Rhodopseudomonas palustris HaA2: one gene and its partner. The protein of the gene in region 2 interacts with the protein of the main gene of each other region in a pairwise test. Links are inferred from orthologs where the notes say so. Each region holds a gene or a part of one and is shown on either strand. Other genes may lie near its edges. The genes, in order: RPB_RS10000 and mtgA.

Region 1 (3,311 bases), 1.7 Mb from region 2 along the record:
AGCCGCGTCGGCGGCGGCTCGCGGCATCTGCCCGAATTGGCGCAGGCAGCTCCGAGCTTCACCGTGCTGACCAAGCGGCCGACGACCGCCGGCGACGCCGAGGTCGCCGCCAATCCGCGCGCGCGCTCGGCCAAGCTGCGCGGCGGCGAACGCACTGCGGCGCCGGCGCACCGGCCCGACGATCTGCCGGGATGGCCGACGCTCGCCGGTGTGATGAAGGCGGGCGTGACGAGGGCCGGCCGATGATGCGCCTCATTCATGTCGTGGTGATCGGAATGCTGGTGTTCGCCGCGGCCTATGTCTACCGGATCAAGATGGAGTCGACCGCGCGCACCGAGAAGGTGCTGCAGCTCCACGCCGAAGTGCGCAAGGAGCGCGAGGCGATCGCGCAGCTCCGTGCCGAATGGGCCAAGCTCGACGCGCCCGGCCGGCTGCAGGGCATCGCCGAGCGGCACCTCAAACTGAAGCCGATCACGGCGCGCCAGTTCGACCAGTTGAAGAACCTGCCGGCGCGGCCGCCGAGCATCGTCAACCCGAACGATCCCGACCCGATCGCCTCGATGATCGAGAAGATCGATCCCGACATCGTCACCGGCGCGCTGCCGGCCAGGGAGGCCGCGCAATGACCGAACCGTCGGTGCCGCTCGTCGGCCATCACGTCAATTGGCGCCAGCGGCTGGTGCGCAGCCTGATCTACGGCCGCGACGTCGATCGCGACGCCAAGGCGCGCGCCCGCGTCGGTCTGGCGATGCTGGCCTTCGCCGCGGTCTATGGCGTGATCGCGTTCAAGCTGACCTTCATCGCGGTGGTCGGCGACAGCCACGGCACGCGGCGCACCGCGTCGCAGGACGCGATCGCCACCGCGCGGCCCGACATCGTCGACCGCAACGGCACCATCCTGGCCACCGACGTCAAATCGCCGTCGCTGTTCGGCGAGCCGCGCCGCATCATCGATCAGGATGAAGCGGTCGAATTGCTCACCGCGACGCTGCCGGACCTCGAGACCCCGGAGGTCCGCGAGCGGCTGGCCTCGAAGAAGGGCTTCGTCTGGCTGAAGCGAGAGATCACGCCGCGGCAGCAGGCCGACATCAAGAAGCTCGGTATTCCCGGCATCGGCTTCCTGCGCGAGAACAGGCGCATCTACCCCACCGGCACCGAGGTCTCGCACCTCATCGGCCTCGTCAATATCGACAACCAGGGCATCGCCGGCATCGAGAAGTGGCTCGACCACAACGGACTCGCCGATCTGCATCGCGCCGGCTTCGCCTCCGACCGGCTGCAGAAGCCGGTGGAGCTCGCGGTCGACATCCGCGTCCAGCACGCGCTGCGCGATGAATTGCTGAAGGCGAAGGACAAGTACAAGGCCAAGGCGGCGTCCGGTCTCGTCTCCAACGTCAACACCGGCGAGATCGTCGCGATGGTGTCGCTGCCGGATTTCGATCCGAACAATCCGCGCGAGGCCAACGACCCGGACCGCATCAACCGGCTCACCACCGGCGTCTACGAGATGGGCTCGACCTTCAAGACGCTGACGCTGGCGATGGCGCTCGACTCGGGCAAGGCGACGCTGAATTCGATGTACGACGCCCGCGGCGCGTTGCGCTACGGCAAGTTCGCGATCCACGACACCCATCCGCTCGGCCGCGCGATCTCGCTGTCGGAAGTGTTCACCTTCTCGTCCAACGTCGGCGCTGCACGGATCGCGCTGTCGATGGGCGTCGACGCGCACAAGGCGTTCCTCAAGAAGGTCGGCCAGCTCGACCGGCTGCGCACCGAACTGCCCGAGAGTGCCTCGCCGATCGTGCCGAAGCGCTGGGGCGAACTCAACACCATCACCATCTCGTTCGGCCACGGCGTCGCGGTGGCGCCGCTGCAGGCGGTGATGGGCATCAACGCGATGGTCAATGGCGGCTATCTGATCCCACCGACCTTCCACCGGCGCAGCGAAGACGAAGCGCAGAAGATGGCCAAGCGCGTGGTCAAGAAGGAGACCAGCGACAAGATCCGCTATCTGATGCGCCTGAACGCCGAAATCGGCACCGCCAGGACGGCGGATCAGATCGCCAAGGGCTACTACATCGGTGGCAAGACCGGAACCTCGGAAAAGGTGATCAACGGCCGCTACGCCAAGAAGCAGGTGTTGAACTCGTTCACCGCCGTGCTGCCGGCCGACCATCCGCAATTCCAGGTGCTGATCATGCTCGACGAGCCCAAGCCGCTGCCGGAAACCCACGGCTTCATCACCTCGGGCTGGAACGCGGTGCCCACCGGTGGCAAGGTGATCGAGCGAATCGCGCCGCTGCTGGGGATCGAGCCGCGGTTCGATCTGCCGCCGCCCGACCGCCTCATTCTTGCGTCATCGAGGGCGGCCCAGTAGGTCGCGGGCCACGCGGGGCGGCAATGCGTCAGTCGTGTTGCACCGGGGCGCGCTTGCGCTAAAAGCCCGGTCTGCGTGCGAACTCCCTTCGGACCGACCGACCGGACTCGAGGACCATGAAGCTCCGCGACCTCTTCAGCGACGACACGGCGATCACGGTGCAGGCGGCCGCTCTCGATGTCGGCGGCCTCGCGGTCGACAGCCGAGCGGTGAAGCCGGGCGATGTGTTCTTTGCGCTGGCCGGGGCGAAGACCGACGGGGCGCGCTTCGTCGCCGCTGCGATCGAGGCAGGCGCCGTCGCGGTGGCTGGCGATCATCCGCCCGCGGGCGACCTCGCCGTGCCCTTCGTTCGCCTGACCAATCCGCGCCGCGCGCTGGCGCTCGCCGCCGCGCGGATGTTTCCGCAGCAGCCGCAGACCATCGCGGCGGTCACCGGCACCAGCGGCAAGACTTCGGTGGCAGCGTTTACGAGGCAGATCTGGCAGCGGCTGGGTCATGCTTCGGCCAGCATCGGCACCATCGGTCTCGTGACGCCGACGCGCAGCGTCTACGGCTCGCTGACCACGCCGGATCCGATCGCGCTGCATCGCTCGCTCGACGCCATTGCGCGCGAGGGCGTCACCCATCTGGCGCTGGAAGCTTCGTCGCACGGGCTCGACCAGTTCCGCCTCGACGGCGTCCGCGTCGCGGCGGGGGGATTCACCAATCTGTCGCGCGACCATATGGACTATCATCCCGACGTTGCGCACTACCTGAACGCCAAGCTGCGGCTGTTCCGCGATCTCGTGGTCGACGGCGGCGCCGCGGTGATCTCGGCCGATCACGACTGTTCGGCGGAAGTGATCGATGCGGCTCGGGCGCGCGGGTTGCGGCTGATCAGCGTCGGCCGCAACGGCGACGCCGGCGCGGGCATCCGGCTGATCGCGGCCGCGGT
Region 2 (3,304 bases):
CAGGCCGGGCGACGGCACCCGCGGTGATGCAGCGGACCCGGCGGCGGCCGTGACCGGCTGCGGCCGATCCAGCAGCACGGCTTCGGCGATCGAGGCCGCCGAGATCGACGCGGAGGTCGCGGCCGACTGCGCCGCGACCGGCGCCGCTGGCGCGGGTGTTTCCGTGGCGGGCGGTGGGGTGACCGGGGTCTGCTGCGGCTGATCGCGTTTGGCCGTCGGAGCGCCGCGGACCTTGCGGGCCCGACGCGGGCGCAGCGCAAGGCCAGCCAAGAAGTCCACCAGCATCAGCGTCGCCAGCAGAAACACCGTGGCGTTGGTGAACTGCGGCAGGATGACGAATTCGGCGACCGTGCCGCCGAGCACCAGCAGCGACAGCAGGTGGTCGGTGAAATATCGGGCGCGGCCGGCCTTGATCACCTCGAACAGCAGCATCAAGGCGCCGAGCGCGACCAGCATGTCGCCGGCGGTGATCGTCCAGACAGCGCCCGAGGGCAGCGCGACACGCGTCAACGCCACGTCGAATCCGACGCCGGGCATCAGGAAAACGACGATATTGCAGATCGCGATCGGGATCAGCAGCAGCGGAAAACCGATAATCGACATCGGCACAAGCCTGTTGTTCAGAAAGACCACAAACCAGCGGGCGACCGTCCGGGCGCCCGGCGGATACTCTCTAACGCAACAGTTGGCACGAATTCGGGCGTCGGCGACGAAGGCTTCGGATCACATCCGCGTCCCGACGTCGCTGATCGGCGACGTCATTGGGCCTGTCGCCGCTGATTTCTTGCAAGCCCGCAAAGCGGCGCGGACGGGCCGCGCCGGGAGCGCCTGAGCCTGGCTCAGGCGTCCTTCTTCTTGATGACCTGGCGGCCCTTGTACATCCCGGTCTTGAGGTCGAGATGATGCGGGCGGCGCAGTTCGCCGGAATCCTTGTCTTCCGCGTAGGTCGGGCGCTTCAGCGCGTCCGCCGACCGGCGCATGCCACGCCGCGAGGGCGAAGTTTTTCTTCTCGGAACGGCCATATCGTTGATCCTTGACGGGATTGATCTCGTCGTCCACGGCGGGACGGCCCGGCGCTCGCGCGCAGGCGTAAAGCTAGGCCGGGCTTATAGAGCAAGCTTTGCAGGATGGCTAGACCGCCGGAGGAGGTAAATCGCCTCAGGAGCCGCTATTTTCGCGCCAGCATTGCTGCAATTCGGCCGATCGCGCCCGCGCCACATAGGTGGCGGCGAGCCGGCGCACGCCTGGTCCGGGCTTCTTGGCGCTGCGCACCCGCGGGTTGGGCAGGATCGACGCCATCAGCGCCGCCTCCTGCGGCGTCAGCTGGGCGGCCGAGCGGCCGAACGCATAGGCGGCGCCGGCCTCGGCGCCGAACTGCCCGTCCGGCCCCCATTCGGCGATGTTGAGGTAGAGTTCGAGGATGCGCTGCTTCGACAGCACCAGGTCGATCCACATCGCCAACGGAAATTCCAGCGCCTTGCGCACCACGCTGCGGCCCGGCCACAGGAACAGGTTCTTGGCGACCTGCTGTGTGATGGTGGAGCCGCCGCGGCTGGCCTCGCCGCCGTCCTGCAGATCGTCGAGTACGTCGCGCACCGAGTCCCAGTCGATGCCGCTGTGGCTGCAGAATTTGGCGTCCTCGGAGGCCACCACGGTGCGCGGCAAGGCCGGCGCCATCCGTTCGATGTCGACCCATTGCCGGGTCACCGTCGCGCCCGCCAACCAACGCCAGACCATCAGCGTCGAGACCGGCTGGCCCGCGCCATACACCAGCGTCAGCACGTAGGGCGCCGCGACCAGCAGCAGCAGCGTCAGCAGCGCGACGCGGATCAGCCGCCTCATGCCGACCCGGCGCCGGTCGGAGGGCTCGCGAGGTTGCGGGTCGGATTGGCCGGCATCTTTGCGCCCCCTGATGCACCGCCCGGTCGAGCGCCGAATTGACGAAGCCGGTGCCATGATGAATGGTCCGGCCGAATTTATCTGGAGCACTTCCGAATGGCCACCGGCACTTCCACCATCGACTTTGCCAAACGGCTCGACGCCACCGCCGAGGATACCGAAGCCCTGCTCGGACGATTGTTGTCCGACGATCTGCTCCCCGACGAGATCGCCCGCCCCCGCCGGCTGATGGAGGCGATCCGCTATTCGACGCTCGGCGGCGGCAAGCGGCTGCGGCCGTTTCTGGCGGTGGAGAGCGCGGCGGTGTTCGGCGTCGATCGCGCCGGCGCGCTGCTGGTCGGCGCGGCGCTGGAGTGCATCCATTGCTATTCGCTGATCCACGACGATCTGCCAGCAATGGACAATTCCGATCTGCGCCGCGGCCGGCCGACGCTGCACAAGGCCTATGACGACGCCACCGCGATCCTGGCCGGCGACGCGCTGCTGACGCTGGCCTTCGACATCATCACCCGTGACGAGGTGCACCAGGACGCAAAGGTACGGCTCGATCTCAACCGCGTGCTGGCGCGTTGCGCCGGGCTCGGCGGCATGGTCGGCGGCCAGATGCTCGACCTCGCCGGCGAGGGCCGGTTCGGCGACCGCGAGCCGGTCGACGTTGCCCGCTTGCAGCAGATGAAGACCGGCGCGCTGCTGCGCTACGGCTGCGTCGCCGGCGCCATCCTGGGCCAGGCGTCGCCGGAGCACTACAAGGCGCTGGACGATTACGGCCGCGCGCTCGGCGAGGCGTTCCAGATCGCCGACGATCTGCTCGACGTCGAGGGCGACGCCGCAGCGCTCGGCAAGCCGGCCGGCGCCGATGCCGCGCTCGGCAAGACCACGTTCGTCACCCAGCTCGGCGTCGATGGCGCCAAGCAGCGGGTGCGCGATCTGATCGCGCGCGCCGACGAGGCGCTGGCGCCGTTCGGCGCCAAAGGCGAGGTGCTGCGGGCCGCCGCCCGGTTCGTCGCCGAACGCAAGAACTGATCGGCCACGCCACGCCCGGTCGCGGCGCGGCGACCGGACTACTCGGTGGCCAGCGCGCGGACGATGTCGAGCAGGCGCCGGGCTTCGGGATGGGTCGCGCCGACATCGGTGTCGTCGCCGATCGGGACGATCCGGACCTGATCGTCGCTGCCGGGTTCGAGCCGGGCCATCGGCCAGTGCGGGAAGGCCCGCTCGTCGGCAGGCCCGAAGGCCAGCACCTGGACCTCGCCGTGCCGCTCGTCGCGCTGGATCTTCTCGAACACCATTTCGACGGCGTAGCGCTTGCCCTCCAGCAATTGGGCGAACACGCCGCGACCGATCGCCAGCGCGCCGGTGATGCCGAGGTGCGGGTTGTTGCGCCGCGCTGCGCTCAGAATGGATT

The links.
Region 1: the proteins of mtgA (region 2) and RPB_RS10000 interact in binary tests that used the Escherichia coli proteins (3 or more experiments, as listed by UniProt). The link is inferred for Rhodopseudomonas palustris HaA2 from one-to-one orthologs.

The regions. Positions count from the first base shown.
Region 1 is NC_007778.1:2,256,504-2,259,814, forward strand. Bases 1-2,999 are described here. They hold RPB_RS10000 (peptidoglycan D,D-transpeptidase FtsI family protein), read left to right. Parts: upstream 1-622; coding sequence 623-2,377; downstream 2,378-2,999. Other genes in these bases: rsmH (16S rRNA (cytosine(1402)-N(4))-methyltransferase RsmH), read left to right, coding at 1-246; ftsL (cell division protein FtsL), read left to right, coding at 246-626; RPB_RS10005 (UDP-N-acetylmuramoyl-L-alanyl-D-glutamate--2,6-diaminopimelate ligase), read left to right, coding at 2,494-2,999. Outside these bases: more of RPB_RS10005, read left to right, coding at 3,000-3,311. UniProt on the Escherichia coli protein: Essential cell division protein that catalyzes cross-linking of the peptidoglycan cell wall at the division septum. Required for localization of FtsN.
Region 2 is NC_007778.1:574,824-578,127, forward strand. The notes cover bases 1-2,992. They hold mtgA (monofunctional biosynthetic peptidoglycan transglycosylase), read right to left. Parts: upstream 1,843-2,992; coding sequence 1,159-1,842; downstream 1-1,158. Other genes in these bases: RPB_RS02600 (hypothetical protein), read right to left, coding at 1-603; rpmF (50S ribosomal protein L32), read right to left, coding at 840-1,022; RPB_RS02615 (polyprenyl synthetase family protein), read left to right, coding at 1,996-2,922; RPB_RS02620 (BLUF domain-containing protein), read right to left, coding at 2,961-2,992. Also shown: more of RPB_RS02620, read right to left, coding at 2,993-3,304. UniProt on the Escherichia coli protein: Peptidoglycan polymerase that catalyzes glycan chain elongation from lipid-linked precursors. May play a role in peptidoglycan assembly during cell division in collaboration with other cell division proteins.